2 linked regions of the Variovorax paradoxus genome follow. The protein of the gene in region 1 interacts with the protein of each later gene in a pairwise test. Links are inferred from orthologs where the notes say so. Each region holds a gene or a part of one and is shown on either strand. Other genes may lie near its edges.

The links.
Region 2: the proteins of groL (region 1) and aceE interact in binary tests that used the Escherichia coli proteins (3 or more experiments, as listed by UniProt). The link is inferred for Variovorax paradoxus from one-to-one orthologs.

Annotation. Positions count from the first base shown.
Region 1 is NZ_LR743507.1:1,872,927-1,882,891, forward strand. What follows is about bases 1-2,870. They hold groL (chaperonin GroEL), read right to left. Parts: upstream 2,327-2,870; coding sequence 674-2,326; downstream 1-673. Other genes in these bases: xylB (xylulokinase), read left to right, coding at 1-514; AACL56_RS08335 (co-chaperone GroES), read right to left, coding at 2,358-2,648. In the rest of the region: AACL56_RS08340 (UBP-type zinc finger domain-containing protein), read left to right, coding at 2,970-3,284; AACL56_RS08345 (FdhF/YdeP family oxidoreductase), read right to left, coding at 3,278-5,599; AACL56_RS08350 (hypothetical protein), read right to left, coding at 5,631-6,092; AACL56_RS08355 (Dps family protein), read left to right, coding at 6,398-6,919; AACL56_RS08360 (response regulator), read right to left, coding at 6,993-7,727; AACL56_RS08365 (response regulator), read left to right, coding at 7,895-8,284; AACL56_RS08370 (ATP-binding protein), read left to right, coding at 8,281-9,965.
Region 2 is NZ_LR743507.1:3,980,808-3,991,208, forward strand. What follows is about bases 4,692-7,997. They hold aceE (pyruvate dehydrogenase (acetyl-transferring), homodimeric type), read right to left. Parts: upstream 7,607-7,997; coding sequence 4,892-7,606; downstream 4,692-4,891. Other genes in these bases: aceF (dihydrolipoyllysine-residue acetyltransferase), read right to left, coding at 4,692-4,829; AACL56_RS18530 (PAS domain-containing sensor histidine kinase), read left to right, coding at 7,835-7,997. In the rest of the region: AACL56_RS18505 (C40 family peptidase), read left to right, coding at 2-586; lpdA (dihydrolipoyl dehydrogenase), read right to left, coding at 675-2,510; AACL56_RS18515 (MFS transporter), read right to left, coding at 2,507-3,100; more of aceF, read right to left, coding at 3,171-4,691; more of AACL56_RS18530, read left to right, coding at 7,998-10,375; AACL56_RS18535 (response regulator transcription factor), read left to right, coding at 10,372-10,401. UniProt on the Escherichia coli protein: Component of the pyruvate dehydrogenase (PDH) complex, that catalyzes the overall conversion of pyruvate to acetyl-CoA and CO(2).

The sequences.
Region 1 (9,965 bases):
GGCGGCCGCCTCGGTGCCGATCGCGCAGCGCGCGCACTGCCCGCTGTTCCTGCCGTACCTGTCGGGAGAGCGCTCGCCGCACAACAACGCGAACGCGCAGGGCGTGCTGTTCGGGCTGACGCATGCGCATGGCCCGGCGGAGATGGCCTACGCCGTGGTCGAGGGCGTGAGCTTCGGCCTGCGCGACGGTTTCGACACCTTGCGTCTGCCGCAAGACATGCCGCTACGCGAGATGGCACTCGTCGGCGGTGGCGCACGCAGCGTGTGGTGGGGGCAGTTGCTGGCCGACATCTTCGGCGTGGCGCTGACGCTCTATGCGGGCAGCGAGACGGGCGGGGCCTTGGGGGCTGCGCGGCTCGCGTGGCTGGCGGACGGTGGCGCGGTGGCGGAGGTCTGCACGCTGCCGCTGGTGAAGCAGCAATTGGTGCCTTCGACCGATGGAGCCGATGGCCACAGGACGAGGCACGCACGTTTCCAGGCGCTGTATCAAGCAGTGCGAGCGCAGTTCCAGTAGGCAGCGCTGTTGCGAGCGCCATGAAAAAAGCCCCGCCGAAGCGGGGCTTTTTCATTTCGCGAGACACCGCGGATCCGGCTCTGCCGGTCCGCAGGTGTCGCCCCCGGTAGGGGGTAGGCGTAGCGGACACGAAGTGCCGCGCAGCCTGGGGGCGAGCAATTACATGCCCATGCCGCCCATGCCACCCATGCCGCCCATGTCGGGCATGCCGCCGCCGGCAGGAGCGTCGTCCTTCGGAGCGTCAGCCACCATGGCTTCGGTCGTCAGCAGCAGCGAGGACACCGAAGCGGCGTTCTGCAGTGCGGTGCGGGTGACCTTCGTCGGGTCCAGGATGCCCAGCTCGAGCATGTCGCCGTACGTGTCGTTGGCAGCGTTGAAGCCGTAGTTGCCCTTGCCGGCCAGCACGGCGTTGACCACCACCGAGGCTTCGCCGCCGGCGTTGTTCACGATTTCGCGCAGGGGGGCTTCGATGGCCTTCAGCACCAGCTTGATGCCGGCGTCCTGGTCGGCGTTGTCGCCCTTGACGCGGTCGCCGACGGCTTGCTTGGCACGCAGCAGAGCCACGCCACCACCGGCAACCACGCCTTCTTCCACTGCAGCGCGGGTAGCGTGCAGGGCGTCTTCGACGCGAGCCTTCTTTTCCTTCATTTCGACTTCGGTGGCAGCGCCGACCTTGATCACTGCAACGCCGCCGGCCAGCTTGGCCACGCGCTCTTGCAGCTTTTCACGGTCGTAGTCGCTCGTGGCTTCTTCGATCTGCACGCGCACTTGCTTCACGCGGGCTTCGATGTCGGCAGCAGCGCCGGCGCCGTCGATGATGATCGTGTTTTCCTTGCCCACTTCGATGCGCTTGGCTTGGCCCAGGTCGGCCAGCGTCACTTTTTCGAGGGTCAGGCCCACTTCTTCAGCGATGACCTTGCCGCCCGTCAGGATGGCGATGTCTTCCAGCATGGCCTTGCGGCGGTCGCCGAAGCCAGGCGCCTTGACGGCCACGACCTTCAGGATGCCGCGGATCGTGTTCACGACCAGCGTCGCCAGGGCTTCGCCCTCGACTTCTTCGGCAATGATCAGCAGGGGACGGCCAGCCTTGGCGACTTGTTCCAGCGTGGGGAGCAGGTCGCGGATGTTGCTGATCTTCTTGTCGAACAGCAGCACGAAGGGGTTGTCGAGCAGCGCCGATTGCTTCTCGGGGTTGTTGATGAAGTAGGGCGACAGGTAGCCGCGGTCGAATTGCATGCCTTCGACGACGTCCAGTTCGCTTTCGAGCGACTTGCCGTCTTCGACGGTGATCACGCCTTCCTTGCCGACCTTGTCCATCGCGTCAGCGATGAGCTTGCCGATGGTTTCGTCGCTGTTGGCCGAGATCGAGCCGACTTGTGCGATTTCCTTCGACGTGGTCGTGGGCTTCGAGGCCTTCTTCAGCTCTTCGACCAGGGCCGTCACGGCCTTGTCGATGCCGCGCTTCAGGTCCATCGGGTTGATGCCGGCGGCCACGTACTTGAAGCCTTCGCGAACGATGGCTTGTGCCAGCACGGTCGCGGTGGTGGTGCCGTCACCGGCGTTGTCCGAAGTCTTGGAAGCCACTTCCTTCACGAGCTGGGCGCCCATGTTCTGGAGCTTGTCCTTGAGTTCGATTTCCTTGGCGACCGACACACCGTCCTTGGTCACGGTGGGGGCGCCGAACGAGCGTTCGAGCACCACGTTGCGGCCCTTGGGGCCCAGGGTCACTTTGACTGCATTGGCCAGGATGTTCACACCCTCGACCATGCGTGCGCGGGCTTCTCCGCCGAAGACGACGTCTTTTGCTGCCATGTTGATTTACTCCGAATAGGGGATGGGTGGATTACTTCTCGACGACCGCGAACAGGTCGTCTTCCTTCATGACCAGCAGTTCGTCGCCGCCGACCTTGACGGTCTGGCCGCTGTACTTGCCGAACAGGACGCGGTCGCCGACCTTGACGGTCAGTGCGGCCAGTTCGCCCTTGTCGTTGCGCTTGCCCGGGCCCACGGCCAGGACTTCGCCCTGATCGGGCTTTTCAGCGGCTGCGTCGGGGATGACGATGCCGGAGGCGGTCTTGGTTTCGCTGTCAACACGCTTGACGATCACGCGATCGGCCAAAGGACGAAGTTTCATTGCATCTCCTGGATATGGATAAGAAACGGGTTTGTGGTCGGGCGCCGGACCGGGGTCGGACGCCCATCGACTGGACGCGAGGGCCTGTTAGCACTCAACGTCAGCGAGTGCTAATCATAAGGGCAATCGATGGCGTTTCAAGTCCGGGGACTTGCGGCCGGGCGCTCGCAGCGGTTCCGGCGAACCTTGGATTTGCAAGAAAACGCCCGCCGCGCGACATCAGCCCGAAACCTCCACCCCGAGAATCGCATGAGGCCGACGGGCCGGCCGTGCGGCCGCGGCCCGTCGACATCTGCCCAACGTATCCACAGGAGTAGCCACGTGACCAAGCACAAGCAATGCACGCACACCGACAGCATCCGGCACGTGGTGCCCAGCGCCAGGGGCTGCGAGGAATGCCTGAAGATCGGCAGCGACTGGGTCCATCTGCGGATCTGCCGCAGCTGCGGCCATGTCGGCTGCTGCGACGACTCGCCCCATCGCCATGCGCGGGCGCACTTCCAGGCCACGAACCATCCGGTCATCGAAGGCTACGACCCGCCGGAAGGCTGGGGCTGGTGCTTCGTGGACCGCGTCGCGCTCGACCTGGGCGGCGACACCACGCCGCAGGTCGGGCCGATTCCCAGGTTCTACTGACCAGGCCCGGCTCCGGCCGCGCGCCGAACCCGCACCGGCACCGACTTGTACGACGGCGTGCCGCTCTGCGCATCGCGATGCGCCAGCCCGACGAGCACATTGGCCTCCGGGTAGTAGGCGCCGGCCGATCCGCGCGGGATGTCGTAGGCCACGGCGGTGAGGTTGCGCAGCACCGCACCTTCGGGTGCCGGCGCCTCGCCTTTGAACGGCACTGCCTCGAGGTCGACCCGGTCGCCCGCGGCGAGGCCCTGCGCGGCGAGGTCGTCGGCGTTGAGAAACACCACGTCGCGCCGCCCGAAGATGCCGCGGTAGCGGTCGTCGAAGCCGTAGATGGTGGTGTTGTACTGGTCGTGGCTGCGCAGGGTGGCCAGCGTGAGCACCTGCGCGCCTGAGGTGCGCGGGTCTTCCTTCAAGCCCGGCATCACGAGGAACTGCGCCTTGCCCGAGGGGGTGTGCCACACGCGCTCGGCCGGTCCGATCGGCAGCCTGAAGCCGCCGGGCTGCCGGATGCGCGCGTTGTAGCCGTCGAAGCCTGCCAGCACGCCTTCGATGCCGTCGCGGATGCGCCCGTAGTCGGCCACCATGGCGTCCCAGTCGATGCCGTGCCGCCCCTGGAGCACCGCCTTGGCGATGCCCGCGACGATCGCCGGCTCCGAGCGCAGTTGGTCCGACGGCGGCGGCAGCCGCCCGGTGGAGGCGTGCACCATCGACATCGAGTCCTCCACGGTGATCGACTGCACGCCGCCGGCCTGCAGGTCGAGTTCGGTGCGCCCCAGGCAGGGCAGCACGATGCTCTGGCGGCCCACCAGCAGGTGCGAGCGGTTGGGCTTGGTCGCGATGTGCACCGCCATTTCCAGTCTGCGCACCGCCGCGAAGGTGCGCTGCGGGTCCGCCATGGCGACGGCCAGGTTGCCGCCCAGGCACATGAGGAACTTCGAGCGCCCCGCCTCGATGGCCTCGATGGCTTCGCCCGCGTCGTGCCCGCGCTGCGCGGGCGGCGTGAAGCCGTAGACGCGCTCGATGCCCTGGCGCAGCGCCAGCGGCGCCTTCTCGTCGATGCCCACGGTGCGGTTGCCCTGCACGTTGGAGTGCCCGCGCACCGGGCAGATGCCCGCGCCGGGGCGCCCGTAGTTGCCCTTGAGCATCAGCAGGTTGGAGATCTGCTGGACGTTGTCCGTGCCCAGCCGGTGCTGCGTGATGCCCATGCCGAAGGCGACGATGGTCGACTTCGCCCTGCAATAGAGCCGTGCCACGTGCTCGAGCGATTCCCGGCTCAGGCCCGAGGCGCGCTCCACGTCGGCCCATGCCGTGGCGTGCAGGTCGTCGGCCAGCGCTTCGAAGCCCTGCGTGTGCTGTGCGATGAACGCGCGGTCGAGCACGCCCGGTCCGCCCGCGGCGAGGTCTTCGGCATCGATGGCCAGCACGCCCTTCATGACGCCCTTCAGCGCCGCGGCGTCGCCGCCGACCTTCACCTGCAGGTAGTCGCTGGCGATGTCGGTCGAGGTGAAGGTGGCCATTTCGATCGGGTCCTGCGGCGCGGCGAAGCGCTCCAGTGCGCGTTCGCGCAGCGGGTTGAACACCACGATCGGGGCACCGCGGCGCGACGCCGCATGCAGCGTGGTCATCATGCGCGGGTGGTTGGTGCCGGGGTTGTGGCCCATGGAGATGATGAGGTCGGCGTGGTCGAAGTCTTCGAGCGACACCGTGCCCTTGCCGATGCCGATCGACTGAGGCAGGCCCACGCTGGTGGCCTCGTGGCACATGTTGGAACAGTCGGGAAAGTTGTTGGTGCCGTAGGCGCGCACGAACAGCTGGTAGAGGAACGCGGCCTCGTTCGATGCGCGGCCCGAGGTGTAGAACTCCGCCATGTCGGGCGAGGGCAGCGCCTGCAGCACCGATGCGATGCGCGCGAAGGCCTCGTCCCAGCCGATCTGCACGTAGCGGTCGGTGGACGCGTCGTAGGCCATGGGGTGCGTGAGGCGGCCGAGGTCCTCGATGTCGTGGTCGTTCCAGGACAGCAGTTCGCTCACGGTGTGGCGCTGGAACACCTCGGGCGTGGCGCGCTTGCGCGTGGCCTCCCACGTGACGGCCTTGGCGCCGTTCTCGCAGAACTCGAAGGCCGAGGTGTGCTTGGGGTCGGGCCAGGCGCAGCCGGGGCAGTCGAAGCCGTCGGGCTGGTTGTTGCGCAGCATGATGCGCGTGCCCGAGACGGCGTTCATCTGCCCGTGGATCGCCCTGGCGACCGCGCCCAGCGCGTCCCAGCCGCCGGCGGGGTGGGTGTAGGGGCGGATGCCTGAATCGTCGGGGAGGGTCATGCGGTGTCCTTCGCGGGTGGGCGGTTCTTCTTCAGTTGCGGCACACGAAGCGCAGCGCCCGCGCCGCGTCGTGCACGCGCGGGAAATCGGTGGCGAGCAGGTGCAGCGGCTGCGCGCCGTCCAGCCATGCGTCGGGCTGCACGAACCATTGCGCGATGTCCCAGTCGTCGAGCACGCCGGAAAGTTCGCCGAGCAGCGCGCGCACCGGCTGGCGCACCGTCACGTCGCCGCGTTCGAACTGGAAAAAGGGCAGCCAGCGCTGGCCGCCCCAGTCCACGACGATCACTTCGCGGGCAGCGACGGCGCGGGCGACGGCCGACAGCCCGTCGAGCGGCCGGCGCGCCGAGATCTCATGGCCCGTGGCCAGGCCGCCCGACGTGCGATAGGCGGCCAGCAGGTCGAGGAAGCGCAGGTCGCCCGGCGTGACCGCAAGGTGGACGGGCGGCCGTGCCACGGCGGCGGCGGGCGGGGTGCGGGTCTGGACGGCTTGCATGCGGCGGCTCCTCGGCGGGTGGATGGGTCGCGTGGTGCGACCGGGCAATGAGGCCCATCGTGCTGGCCGCCGCTTGCAGCGCGGTTTCAGCCGCCGGGCGCCGTGTTTCATCTGTAGCGAAGTGCCGGCGTGCCGAAGCCGAGCTTTCCGTCTCCGGGATTGCATCTGAAACGCCGCCGCCGGCGATGGAAACGACCCGGCAACCGGGCCGCCGCAAAGTGCGTTCGTGGACCACGGGCTGTGCATCGGCCGGCGGTTCATTCCATCCATCCGATGCACCGACACAACCTCGAAGAGGCGCTTCCATGACCATGACACTCGAATCCACGCTCGCCCGCCGTCAGGCACCGCTGCACTCGCCGACCGCGCTCGGCACCGAGGCCCGCCGCGACATCGGCGGCGGCCTCGCGGCCCTGCTGGCGGACAGCTTCGCGCTGTACCTGAAGACGAAGAACTTTCACTGGCACATGTCGGGCCCGCACTTTCGCGACTACCACCTGATGCTCGACGAGCAGTCGGACCAGATCTTCGCGATGACCGACCCGCTGGCCGAACGCGCGCGCAAGCTCGGCGGCACCACGCTGCGCTCCATCGGAGACATCGCGCGCCACCAGCGCCTGCTGGACAACGACGCGCCCTTCGTCACGCCGCAGGACATGCTGGCCGAGCTGCGCGAGGACAACCTGCGCATCGTCGACTTCATGCGCGCCACGCACGGGATGTGCGACGGCTACGGCGACGTGGCCACGGCCAGCCTGCTGGAGGTGTGGATCGACGAGTCGGAGCGCCGCGCGTGGTTCCTGTTCGAGAGCGGCCGCGGCGCCTGAGCGCACCGGAGGGCACCTGAGGAAGGTGCCTTTCGCGCGGGGAATGGCGCCGGCGGGCGCCGGAGGCGCTGCCTCAGTGCAGCACTTGCACCTGGGGCTCGAAGACGTAGCCCGCGCCGCGTTCGGTGCGGATCATCTTCGGCGCCGACGCATCGATCTCGATCTTGCGGCGCAGCCGCAGGATCTGCACGTCGATGGAGCGGTCGTACACCTCCGCGCCGTGCAGGCGCGACAGCTCGAGCAGCTGGTCGCGGGACAGCACGCGCTGCGGCTGTTCGCACAGCGCCAGCAGCAGGTTGAACTCGCCGTTGCTGAGTTCCACGCGCTGGCCTTCGGGCGAGGTGAGGCGGCGCGCCAGCAGGTTCAGTTCCCAGCCGGCGAAGCGATAGGCGCGGCGCTTGGTGCTGCGGCCCAGCGGCGCGGCGTCGGCACGCGCCTGGTAGCGGCGCAGCACGGCGCGGATGCGCGCCAGCATCTCGCGGTTGCTGAAGGGCTTGGTGACGTAGTCGTCGGCGGCGATCTCCAGGCCCATCACGCGGTCGGCCTCGTCCTGCTTGCCGGTGACGATGATGACCGGCAGCTCGCTGGTGTCGCGCAGGCCGCGTGCCAGCTGCATGCCGTCCTCGCCGCCCAGCCGCAGGTCGAGCAGCACGAGGTCGATCACCGTTTCCTGGAGCACCGCCGTCATCTCGGCGCCGGTGGCCACCGCGGTGACCTGGAATTCGTTTTCCAGCAGGTAGGTCGACATCAGCTCGCGCAGTGCCGGATCGTCGTCGACGACGAGGAGGTGGGGGGCGGCGGTGTTCATGGCGCTCGAAGCGTAATCCAATCGATCCTACGAGAGCCTACGGCCGGATTACAAATGAAATCGTCGGCGGCCGATCTGACATTGCCCCGGCACCCGCACCGGTCCCAATGGCGCCATGGGTGCACCACAGCACCTGCACGCAACAGGGACTGACAGGGGCTGATTTCATGTCGAAGATCATGGTTATCGAGGAAGATAGCGCGATGCGCGTGCTGATCTCCGAATGGCTGGCCGGCGAGGGGCACGACGTCCGCTCGCTGCCGCGGCACGACGCCGCATCCCGCCACAACCTCCACCACACGCATGGCGCCGCAGCCGACGTGGTCATCCTCGACCTGCCGCACCCGCGCTCGCGCAGCGGCGAGACCGCGCGCGCGCTGCAGGCGGTGCATGCCGCGTTCCCGCAGGCGTCGGTGATCGGCATCTCGACCCAGCTCGCGCGCAGCCTGGGCCGCGACTCCGACGTGGCCCGCACGCTGGGCGTGAACCAGCTGCTCCCCAAGCCGTGCACCCGCGACGAACTGCTCGGCGCCGTGGCGGCGGCACTCGCCGCATGACGTCGAGCGAGCGGCTGCGGCAGCGCATCGTCGCTGCGGGCATCGTCCTGGTGGTCGCGTTCGCCGGCTCGGCGGTGTACGACGGCTGGCGGCTGCACCAGCAGATCACGTTCGCCACCGAGCGCGAACTCGGCAACCTCGCCAAGGCCCTGGCCGAACAGGGTGCGCGCAACCTGCAGGCGGTCGACCTGCTGCTGCGCGACACGGCCGAGTGGTGGGAAACCACCGGCCACGGGCTGCCGCCGGACGACGTCGCGGCCGCGCTGGCGGCGCGCGTCGTCGGCATCTCGCAGGTCAGCGTGCTGACGCTGGTCGACAGCCAGGGCCGGCAGCGCCACCGCTCCAGCATCACCGGCGCGCCGCTGGCCGACGTTTCCGACCGGCCATATTTCCAGAGCCAGCGCGAGGGCTCGGCGGGCGGCCTCTACATCAACGAACCCGTGGTCACCCGTACCAACCGGCAGCCCGCGCTGGTGGTGTCGCGCCGCCTGGCCCGGCGCGACGGCACGTTCGACGGCGTGGTCACCGCCATCGTCACGCTGCAGGAACTGCAGGCGGCGTATTCGGCCATCGAACTCGGCGAAGGCAGCGCGCTGCTGCTGACGCTCGACGACGGCACCCTGGTCGTGCGGCAGCCGGAGGAGCCCGGTATGGCCACGGGCGAGCGCTTCCCGGAGCTCACGGCCTTCAAGGGCGCGCCGCTGATCGACCGCTCGGTGAGCCCGGTGGACGGCCGCGCCAAATTGGTGGCCGCGGTCGGCGTGGGCAAACGGCCGCTGACGCTGACCATCACGCGCGACGAAGACCATGCGCTGCGACCCTGGTACGACGAGATGCGCAGCGCCGTCGTGCGCACGCTGCTGCTCGCGGCGCTGGTGGTGCTGACCATCGCGGGGCTGCTGCGCCAGCTGCGGCGGCTGGAGGCCGGCGAGGCCGAGAAGGCGGCGCTCGAGGCGCGGCTGCAAAAGGCGCAGCGGCTGGAGTCGCTGGGCACGCTGGCCGGCGGCATCGCGCACGACTTCAACAACATCCTGGGCGCGATCCTCGGTTTCGGCGAAATGGCGCAGCAGCACGCCGCGGCCGGCTCCGACATGCGCCGCTACATCGATCGCGTGATGCAGGCCGGCGCGCGGGCGCGGGTGCTGGTGCGCCGCATCCTCGACTTCAGCCGCAGCGGCGTCGCCGAGCGCGTGCCGGTGCACATCCAGGCGGTGGTGGAGGAAGCCCTCGCCATGCTGCGCCCCACGCTGCAGGACGGCATCCGCATCGATGCGCGGCTCGACGCCGGCACCGCGGCCGTGCTGGGCGACGGCACCCAGCTGCACCAGGTGGTGATGAACCTGTGCACCAACGCGGCCCAGGCGCTCGGCGACGCCGGCGCCATCGAGGTCGTGCTCGAGCGCGAGACCCTGGACGCGCCCAGGCCGCTCCTGCACGGAGAGCTGGCCCCGGGGCACTACGTGCGGCTGGTGGTGGCCGACACCGGCGCGGGCATGTCGCCCGAGGTGCTGCAGCGCGCCTTCGATCCCTTCTTCACCACCAAGAAGCTGGGCGAGGGCACAGGGCTGGGGCTGTCGATGGTGCACGGCATCGTGACCGACCTGTGCGGCGCCATCGACATCGCGACCGAGGCCGGGCACGGCACGCGCGTGACGGTGTGGCTGCCGGTGTCGGGCGAGTC
Region 2 (10,401 bases), 2.1 Mb from region 1 along the record:
CATGCGTTTTTTCGTCCTACCCGCGTCTCTCCTATTTGCCGTAGCTGTCCATGCAGCCCCTCAACAGGATAAAACCGATGACGAGTTGGCACGCCTGCTGGCCGACAAGGGCCTGATCGGGCAGCTCAAGCAGGTCCGCCAGACCGTCACCGAACGTACGTCGGATCTGGTAGTTACCGCAATCGGCTTCCTCGGCGTGCCGTACCGCCGCGGCGGCAACACCGCCGAATCGGGCTTCGACTGCAGCGGCTTCGTCCGCGCCATGTACAACCAGACGGTCGGCCACATGCTTCCGCGTCGCGCCGAAGAACAGGCAGCTGCCACCGAAAAGATCGACGCCAGCCAGCTCAAGCCCGGCGACCTCGTGTTCTTCAACACCATGCGCCGCGCTTTCAGCCACGTTGGCATCTATGTCGGCGAAGGCAAGTTCATCCACTCTCCCCGCACTGGCGCGCAGGTTCGCGTGGAAGACATGAACGGCAGCTACTGGCAACGCCGCTTCGACGGCGCCCGCCGCGTTCTCGGCGGCCCGACGGACGAAGTCAAGGCCGCAGCCGTCGCCAACCTGCCCAGCACAGGCAACTGACCGCTCCGCAGCGCAGTCTCCGGAACAAAAAAATCCCGCCAAGGCGGGATTTTTTTATGGGCGCTCGGCAAGCGCCCCCAGGGTTCGATCAGCTCTTCTTCGCAGGCGGCAGATCGGTACAGGTGCCGTGAGCCACTTCCGCCGCCATGCCGATGCTTTCGCCCAGCGTCGGGTGCGGGTGAATGGTCTTGCCGATGTCGATCTCGTCCGCACCCATCTCGATCGCCAGAGCGATCTCGCCGATCATGTCGCCGGCATGCGTACCGACGATGCCGCCGCCGAGGATGCGATGCGTCTCGGCGTCGAACAGCAGCTTGGTGAAGCCTTCGTCGCGGCCGTTGGCGATGGCGCGGCCCGACGCCGTCCAGGGGAAGTGCCCCTTCTTGACCTTGATGCCTTCTGCCTTCGCCTGGTCTTCCGTCAGGCCGACCCATGCCACCTCGGGGTCGGTGTAGGCCACGCTGGGGATCACGCGCGCGTTGAACGCCGCGCTCGACAGTTCCTTGTCGCCCTTCAGTTCGCCCGCAATCACCTCGGCCGCCACGTGCGCTTCATGCACCGCCTTGTGCGCGAGCATGGGCTGGCCCACGATGTCACCGATGGCGAAGATGTGCGGCACGTTGGTGCGCATCTGGATGTCGACATTGATGAAGCCGCGGTCGGTCACTGCCACGCCGGCCTTGTCGGCACCGATCTTCTTGCCGTTCGGGCTGCGGCCCACCGCCTGCAGCACCAGGTCGTACACCTGCGGTTCCTTGGGCGCGTTCTCGCCCTCGAAGGTGACCTTGATGCCTTCCTTCGTGGCCTCGGCGCCGACCGTCTTGGTCTTCAGCATGATGTTGTCGAAGCGCGGCGCGTTCATCTTCTGCCAGACCTTCACCAGGTCGCGGTCGGCGCCCTGCATCAGGCCGTCGAGCATCTCGACCACATCGAGGCGCGCGCCCAGCGTGGAATACACCGTGCCCATTTCCAGGCCGATGATGCCGCCGCCCAGGATCAGCATGCGCTTGGGGTCGGTGCCGAGTTCGAGCGCGCCTGTGGAATCGACCACACGCGGATCCTTGGGCATGAAAGGCAGGCTAACGGCCTGCGAGCCGGCCGCGATGATGGCGTTGCGGAACTTCACGGTCTGCTTGCTGCCCGTGGTGTCCCAGCCGGTGCCGGAGGTTTCTTCGACCTCGATGTGGTGCGGGTCGACGAAATTGCCCACGCCGCGCAGCACCGTCACCTTGCGCATCTTGGCCATGGCCGTGAGGCCGCCGGTGAGCTTGCCCACTACCTTGTTCTTGTGGCCGAGCAGCTTGGCGCGATCGACCGTCGGCGCGGCAAAGCTCACGCCCAGATCGGCGAAATGCTTCACCTCGTCCATGACCGACGCCACGTGCAGCAGCGCCTTCGACGGAATGCAGCCGACGTTCAGGCACACGCCGCCGAGGGTGGCGTAGCGCTCGATCAGCACCACCTTCAGGCCGAGATCGGCAGCACGGAAAGCCGCCGAATAACCGCCAGGGCCTGCGCCGAGCACGATCACGTCGCATTCGACGTCGACCTTGTCACCGTAGCTGGAGGCCACGGGCGCCGCAACGGGGGACGGCGCAGCCGCCTTGGGTGCGGGAGCCGCGGCTGCAGCAGCCGGCGCAGCAGTCGACGCAGGGGCCGCTGCAGCCGGCGCGGGCGCCGCCGCACCATCCGCCTCCAGCGTCAGCACCACCGAGCCCTGCTTGACCTTGTCGCCCACCTTCACGGCAATGGCCTTGACCACGCCGGCGGCCGAGGACGGGATCTCCATCGAGGCCTTGTCCGATTCGACCGTGATCAGCGACTGTTCGGCCTTGACCGTGTCTCCGACGTTGACCAGCACCTCGATGACTGCCACTTCGTCGAAGTCGCCGATGTCGGGCACCTTGATTTGTTGTTCGCTCATTTGGACACTTTCAGTTTGAGTGTGAGAACGTCGACCGGTGGGGCCGAATTGCGATCGAATTCGCAGGCGGCAGCAATGCCTGCCTCCGCCACGTCGCGCGCGCCGCGCGACTTGATGTCATAGGCCGCATGCATGGCGCCGAGTGCGAAGCTGCGTCCCGAGCCGATGGCCCAGAACTGCTTGAACTCGAACACCTCGCGGTAGCTGTAGATGCCGTAGATGCCGCTCTGGTTGGCCATCAGCATCGTGAACTGGCTCGACTCGTACGGCTCGTGGTCGTCTTCCTTGGTCTGCATGAAGAACGACTCCTTCAGCACCGGATGCAGCATCGTGAAGGTGCGGAAGATCTCGTGCTTGCTGCCGAACAGCAGCTGCTCGCGTGGCTGCGCGGCCAGTGCATGCTGCAGCACCAGGAAGTGCGCCGCGGCGCCGGCCATCGCAAACAGGCTCGTGCCCGCCGCGTCCTCGACGGTGAAGATCTTCTGGTTCGCTTCGGCGCGGTGCGAAAGCCGCGTGTCGCCGAAGGTCACCAGGGAATCGGCCGCCATCGTGACTTGGCCGCCCTTGCGGACGGCCACGACCGTGGTCATGACTGCTCCCGCCGGGCCGCCCCAAGGGAGCAGCCCCCTATGGAGGGGAGCACCGAAGGTGCTCGGGGCGTCATAGCAGGATGCGACGGTAGTCCGCGAGCACTTGCCCCAGGTAGGCGTTGAAACGCGCAGCCAGGGCGCCGTCGATCACGCGGTGGTCGTACGACAGCGACATCGGCAGCGTGAGACGCGGCACGAACTGCTTGCCGTCCCACACCGGCTTCATCGCGCTCTTCGACAGGCCGAGGATGGCGACTTCGGGCGCGTTGATGATGGGCGTGAAGTGCGTGCCGCCGATGCCGCCGAGCGAACTGATCGAGAAGCAGCCACCCTGCATGTCGGCCGAGCCGAGCTTGCCGTCGCGCGCCTTCTTGGCGAGTTCGCCCATTTCGGCGCTGATCTGCAGGATGCCCTTCTTGTCGGCATCCTTGAGCACCGGCACCACGAGGCCGTTGGGCGTGTCCGCCGCGAAACCGATGTTGTAGTACTGCTTGTAGACGAGCTGGTCGCCGTCCAGGCTGGTGTTGAACTCGGGGAATTTCTTCAGCGCCGCGACCACCGCCTTGATGACGAAGGCCAGCATCGTGACCTTCACGCCCGATTTCTCGTTCTCCTTGTTGGTGGAGACGCGGAAGGCCTCGAGCTCGGTGATGTCGGCTTCGTCGTTGTTCGTGACGTGCGGGATCATCACCCAGTTGCGGTGCAGGTTGGCACCGCTGAGCTTCTTGATCCGCGACAGGTCCTTGCGCTCGACGGTGCCGAACTTCGCGAAGTCGACCTTGGGCCACGGAATGAGGCCCAGCGCGGCACCATCACCACCAGCGGCCGGCGCCTTGGCGGCCGAGGCCTTGGTGCTGGCCTGGCCGCTCATCACGGCCTTGGTGAAGTTCTGGATGTCTTCCTGCGTGATGCGGCCCTTGGGCCCCGAGCCCTTGACCTCTTCGAGCGGCACGCCGAGTTCGCGGGCGAACTTGCGCACCGAGGGCGAGGCATGCGGCAGGTTGCCGGTGGGGGCTGCCGTCGGCTGGTGAGCCGCTGCCGGTGCCGCGGCGGGAGTTGCAGCTGCGGGCGCCGGAGCGCTCGCCGGTGCCGGAGCGGCCGCCGCCTGTGCAGGCGCGGGAGCCGCAGCCGGCGCAGCGGCGGCTCCTGCGGAGCCTTCGAGCACCGCGATCAGGTCGCCGATGTTGACGGTGTCGCCCACCTTGACCTTCAGTTCCTTCAGCACGCCGGCAGCCGACGACGGGATTTCCATCGAGGCCTTGTCCGATTCGACCGTGATCAACGACTGCTCGGCCGCGACCGTGTCGCCCACCTTCACCAGCAGTTCGATGACGGCGACGTCCTTGAAGTCGCCGATGTCCGGCACCTTGACCTCGACCGGACCGGAGGCCGCGGGCGCCGCTGCAGGTGCTGCCGCGGCCGGTGCAGGCGCGGCGGCTGCTGCGGGTGCGGCAGCAGGCGCAGGGGCCGGCGCTGCAGCGGCACCGCCACCTTCGGCCTCGAGCACGAGCACCACCGAGCCCTCCTTCACCTTGCCGCCGACCTCGACCTTCAGTTCCTTCACGACACCGGCGGTCGACGACGGAATCTCCATCGACGCCTTGTCCGATTCGACGGTGATGAGCGACTGCTCGGCCTTGACCGTGTCGCCCACCTTCACGAGCACCTCGATCACCGCGACTTCATCGAAATCGCCGATGTCGGGCACTTTCACTTCCACTGCTGCCATATCGTTTGTCTCCCGCCGTGAGGCGCCGTTTCGTTCGTTGGTTGTTGATTGCCTGGCGAGGCTCAGGCGTAGAGCGGGTTGACCTTGTCGACGTTGATGCCGTACTTCTTGATGGCTTCGACCACCTTGGCGACCGGCACCGTGCCATCTTCGCTCAGCGCCTTGAGCGCGGCCACCACGATGTAGTGACGGTTGATCTCGAAGTGCTCGCGCAGCTTGTTGCGGAAGTCGCTCCGGCCGAAGCCGTCGGTACCCAACACCTTGTAGGTGCGGCCCTTCGGGACGAAGGGGCGGATCTGCTCCGCGTAGGCCTTCATGTAGTCGGTCGATGCGACCACCGGGCCGGTCGTGGCGCCGAGCTGCTCGGCCACGAAAGGCACGCGCGGCGTCTGGTCGGGATGCAGCAGGTTCCAGCGGTCGGCGTCCTGGCCGTCGCGCGTGAGTTCGTTGAAGCTCGGGCAGCTCCACACGGAAGCCGACACGCCCCAGTCCTTCTCGAGCAGTTCCTGCGCGGCAAAGCTCTCGCGCAGGATGGTGCCGCTGCCCAGCAGTTGCACGGTGGGCGCCTTGGCCTTGAGCGCGGGGCCCTGCTTCGACAGGTACATGCCCTTGATGATCTGCTCTTCGGTGCCGGGCTGCAGGCCGGGCATCGGGTAGTTCTCGTTGAGCAGCGTCAGGTAGTAGTAGACGTTGTCCTGCTTCTCGACCATGCGCTTGAGGCCATGGTGCAGGATCACGCCGACTTCGTGCGCGAAGGTCGGGTCGTAGCTCACGCAGTTCGGGATGGTGTTGGCCAGGATGTGGCTGTGGCCGTCCTCGTGCTGCAGGCCTTCGCCGTTCAGCGTGGTGCGTCCCGACGTGCCGCCCAGCAGGAAGCCGCGGGCCTGCATGTCGCCGGCCGCCCAGGCCAGGTCGCCGATGCGCTGGAAGCCGAACATCGAGTAGTACACGTAGAACGGCACCATGATGCGGTTGTTCGTGCTGTACGAGGTGGCCGCCGCGATCCAGCTCGACATGCCACCGGCTTCGTTGATGCCTTCCTGCAGGATCTGGCCGGCCTTGTCTTCCTTGTAGTACATGACCTGGTCCTTGTCGACCGGGGTGTACTGCTGACCGTGCGGGTTGTAGATGCCGATCTGGCGGAACAGGCCTTCCATGCCGAACGTGCGAGCCTCGTCCACCAGGATGGGCACGACGCGCGGGCCAAGCGCCTTGTCGCGCAGCAGCTGCGTGAGGAAGCGGACGTAGGCCTGCGTGGTCGAGATCTCGCGGCCTTCGGCCGTGGGCTCCATCACCGACTTGAAGGTTTCCAGCGAAGGTACGGTGAAGCTCTCGTCGGCCTTGGTGCGGCGATGCGGCAGGTAACCGCCGAGGGCCTTGCGGCGCTCGTGCAGGTACTTCATTTCAGGCGTGTCGTCGGCCGGCTTGTAGAACGGCAGCTCGGCGATCTGGCTGTCGGGAATCGGGATGTTGAAGCGGTCGCGGAAGATCATGATGTCCTCGTCGCTGAGCTTCTTGGTCTGGTGCACGTTGTTCTTGCCCTCGCCGATCTTGCCCATGCCGAAGCCCTTGACGGTCTTCACGAGCAGCACCGTGGGCTGGCCCTGGTGGTTCTGCGCGGCGTGGAAGGCGGCGTACACCTTCTGCGAGTCATGGCCGCCGCGCTGCAGCGCCCAGACTTCGTCGTCGGTCATGTGCTCGACCATCTTCAGCGTGCGCGGGTCGCGTCCGAAGAAGTTCTTGCGCACGTAGGCGCCGTCGTTGGCCTTGAACGACTGGTAGTCGCCGTCGTTGCACTCCATCATGATCTTGCGCAGCGCGCCGTCGTGATCCTTCTCGAGCAGGGCGTCCCAGCCCTTGCCCCAGACCAGCTTGATGACGTTCCAGTTGGCGCCCCGGAACTCGCCTTCGAGCTCCTGGATGATCTTGCCGTTGCCGCGGACCGGGCCGTCGAGGCGCTGCAGGTTGCAGTTGATGACGAAGATCAGGTTGTCGAGGTTCTCGCGCGCGGCCAGGCCGATGGCGCCCAGCGATTCGACCTCGTCCATTTCGCCGTCGCCGCAGAACACCCAGACCTTGCGGTTCTCGGTGTTGGCGATGCCGCGTGCGTGCAGGTACTTGAGGAAGCGGGCCTGGTAGATGGCCATCAGCGGGCCGAGGCCCATCGAGACGGTGGGGAACTGCCAGAACTCGGGCATCAGCTTCGGGTGCGGATAGCTCGACAGGCCCTTGCCGTCGACTTCCTGGCGGAAATTCAGCAGCTGCTCTTCGGAAAGACGGCCCTCGAGGTAGGCGCGGGCGTAAATGCCGGGGGACACGTGGCCCTGGATGTAGAGCAGGTCGCCGCCATGGCTTTCGCTCTCGGCGCGCCAGAAGTGGTTGAAGCCTGCGCCGAACATGCTCGCCAGCGAGGCGAAGGAACCGATGTGGCCGCCCAGGTCACCGCCTTCGGCCGGGTGATGGCGGTTGGCCTTGACCACCATCGCCATGGCGTTCCAGCGCATGTAGGCGCGCAGGCGCTGTTCGATCTCGAGATTGCCGGGGCTGCGGGCCTCCTGCGAGGGTTCGATGGTGTTGACGTAGCCGGTGTTGGCCGAGAACGGCATGTCGACCGTGTTCTGGCGGGCATGCTCGAGCAGCTGCTCGAGAAGGAAGTGCGCCCGCTCGGGCCCTTCGCTCTGGATGACGGAGGACAGTGCATCCATCCATTCACGGGTCTCCTGGGCGTCCGCGTCGTTTGCGGCCGAGCCGAACAGGTTCTCGGGATTTGCCGACATGCTTGTCTCTCCTTTTAGGGCTGTGGCGGTAATTTAGTGCGCTATGCGCGCAGCGCGGCGGAGTTTCTCATAGAAACATCGTGATTTCAAATAGTGCGCCATAGTTTCTTAATGTGGAATTTTGAACTGTGACCGCATCCCGATGACCGCTAGAAACCGACCATGCTGGAGCCTATGCCACCGCGGCTTTCACGTCGTTTCCCGAGGGCCTTCACCTAAACTCGGACCATGCCCCTCTCCTCCCCGTTGGCGGTTGCCCGCAATGCCGTGAAAGCGTCGCCCCTGTCCTGGTGGCGCAAGTGGTGGCGCCGGCAGACGCCGGTGCTGCAGGACGCCGTCGCCATGCTCGCGCCGATGGCGGCGGTGCTGCTTTTCCTGGCGGCCATCGTCTCGGCCTTCTGGTACCTGCGCACGGAGGAGGTCGAGCGCGAGCAGGAGTCGGTACGCCGTGACGTCGAATACGCGCAGCAGCGCATGCGCCTGCGGCTGCTCGAGCGCCAGGAACAGCTGATGCGCATCGCGCGCGACGCATCCAACCGCGAGATCGACCCCGTCGAGTTCACCAGCCGCGCCGAATCGCTGGTGAGCCAGTTCCCCGAACTCCAGACCATCACCTGGATCGACGACCGCCGCCGCTTCAAGGCCGGCTACGCGGCGCCCAGCGTGCATCCGGCGCAGCAGCACCTGATCGGCGACGTGCTGCGCCCCGGCGACATCGAAAGCAATTACGCCCTGGCGCGCGAACTGCGACAGCCGGTGTATTCGCAGCCTGTGGCAGGCGGCGAACCGGCTGCCATGCTGCAGCTGCACATTCCGCTGTTCGACCAGGGCCTGTTCGCCGGCGTGGTTCTCGGAGAATTCTCGGTCGACGGGCTGCTGCGCTACGGCATGCCATCCGAGGTGCAGGCGCGCTACGCGGTATCGCTGCTCGACGCCAAGGGCCACGTCATCGCCGGCAACACCACCAACCTGAAGGACAGCGGCACGCGCCTGCTCCCGTGGTCCGAGCGCACGAATGAATACGAAGTGCCGGTGTCGCCCGTCGGCAATGCGCTGGTGCTTCGCGCCCAGGCGTATCGCACCTCACAAGGCGTGGTCGGCAACGGGCTCTTCTGGCTGGTGTGCGCGCTCAGCGTGCTCACGAGCTGGATGCTGATCGGCACCTGGCGCCACACACGCCGGCGCCTGCAGGCCCAGCAACGGCTGGTGGCGGAGACCAACTTCCGCCGCGCGATGGAAAACTCCATGCTCACCGGCATGCGCGTGCTCGACCTGCAAGGGCGCATCACGTACGTGAATGCGGCCTTCTGCGCCATGACGGGCTGGAGCGAGGAGGAACTGGTCGGCCAGACGCCGCCCTTCCCGTACTGGCTCGAGTCCGACCGCGAGGTGATGAACGAGCGGCTCGAAGAAGAGTTGCACGGCCGCGCCCTGCCGGGCGGCTTCCAGGTGCGCGTGAAGCGAAAGAACGGCAGCGTGTTCAATGCGCGGCTCTACGTGTCACCGCTGATCGACGCACGCGGCCACCAGACCGGCTGGATGACGTCGATGACCGACATCACCGAGCCCACGCGCATCCGTGAGCAGCTCTCGGCCTCGTACGAACGCTTCACCACCGTGCTGGAAGCGCTCGACGCTGCCGTGTCGGTGGCGCCCATCGGCAGCGAGGAACTGCTGTTCGCCAACAAGCTGTATCGGTTGTGGTTCGGCTCCGACACGGTGGGCCATCTCGGCATGGTGGCGCAGGCCGGCGTGCCGGCCTCCAACGCACACGACGAAGGCCTGGACGACGTCGACCCCTACGCGGGCCTGCCGATCGACACGCTCACCGCCGCGCAAACCGCCAACAACGAAATCTTCGTGCCGCACCTGGGCAAGTGGCTCGAAGTGCGCTCGCGCTACCTGACCTGGGTCGACGGCCGCCTCGCGCAACTGGTGATCGCCACCGACATCACGCCGCGCCGCGACGCCGAGGAACAGGCGGCCGCGCAAGCCGACAAGGCACAGGCGGCGAGCCGTCTCATCACCATGGGCGAAATGGCTTCGAGCGTGGCGCACGAGCTCAACCAGCCGCTGACCGCCATCACCAACTACTGCAACGGCATGATGTCGCGCATCAAGGGCCAGTCGATCGACAACGACGCGTTGCTCGCAGCACTCGAGAAGACGTCGAAGCAGGCGCAGCGCGCGGGTCAGATCATCCAGCGCATCCGCTCCTTCGTGAAGCGCAGCGAGCCCAATCGCACGCCGGCCGACGTCGCCACCATGGTGAGCGAGGCGGTCGAACTCGCCGGCATCGAACTGCGCCGGCGCAACGTGCGCCTGAACCACTACGTGGCGGCGCGGCTGCCCGTGGTGCGCGTGGACCCGATCCTGATCGAGCAGGTGATGGTCAACCTCCTGAAGAACGCGGCCGAATCCATTGACATCGCCGATCGGCCGCTGGCGCGCCGCAGCGTCGAGTTGCGCGTGCTGCCCAAGGTCATCGAGGGCCACAACGCCATCGAGTTCTCGGTGCAGGACACCGGCAAGGGCCTGGCACCGGAAGTGATGGACCGGCTCTACGAAGCCTTCTTCTCCACCAAGCCCGAAGGCATGGGCATCGGGCTGAATCTGTGCCGCACCATCGTCGAGTCGCACCGCGGCCGGATGCAGGCGGAGAACATCTACAATGGTCCGGATGTGATCGGATGCCGTTTTTCCTTCTGGATTCCGGTGTTGGACGCTATCAGTTCCGTAGCTAGCGACGAGGCAAAGGTACCTGCATGAGTTTGATTCCGAAGAAGGGCACGGTC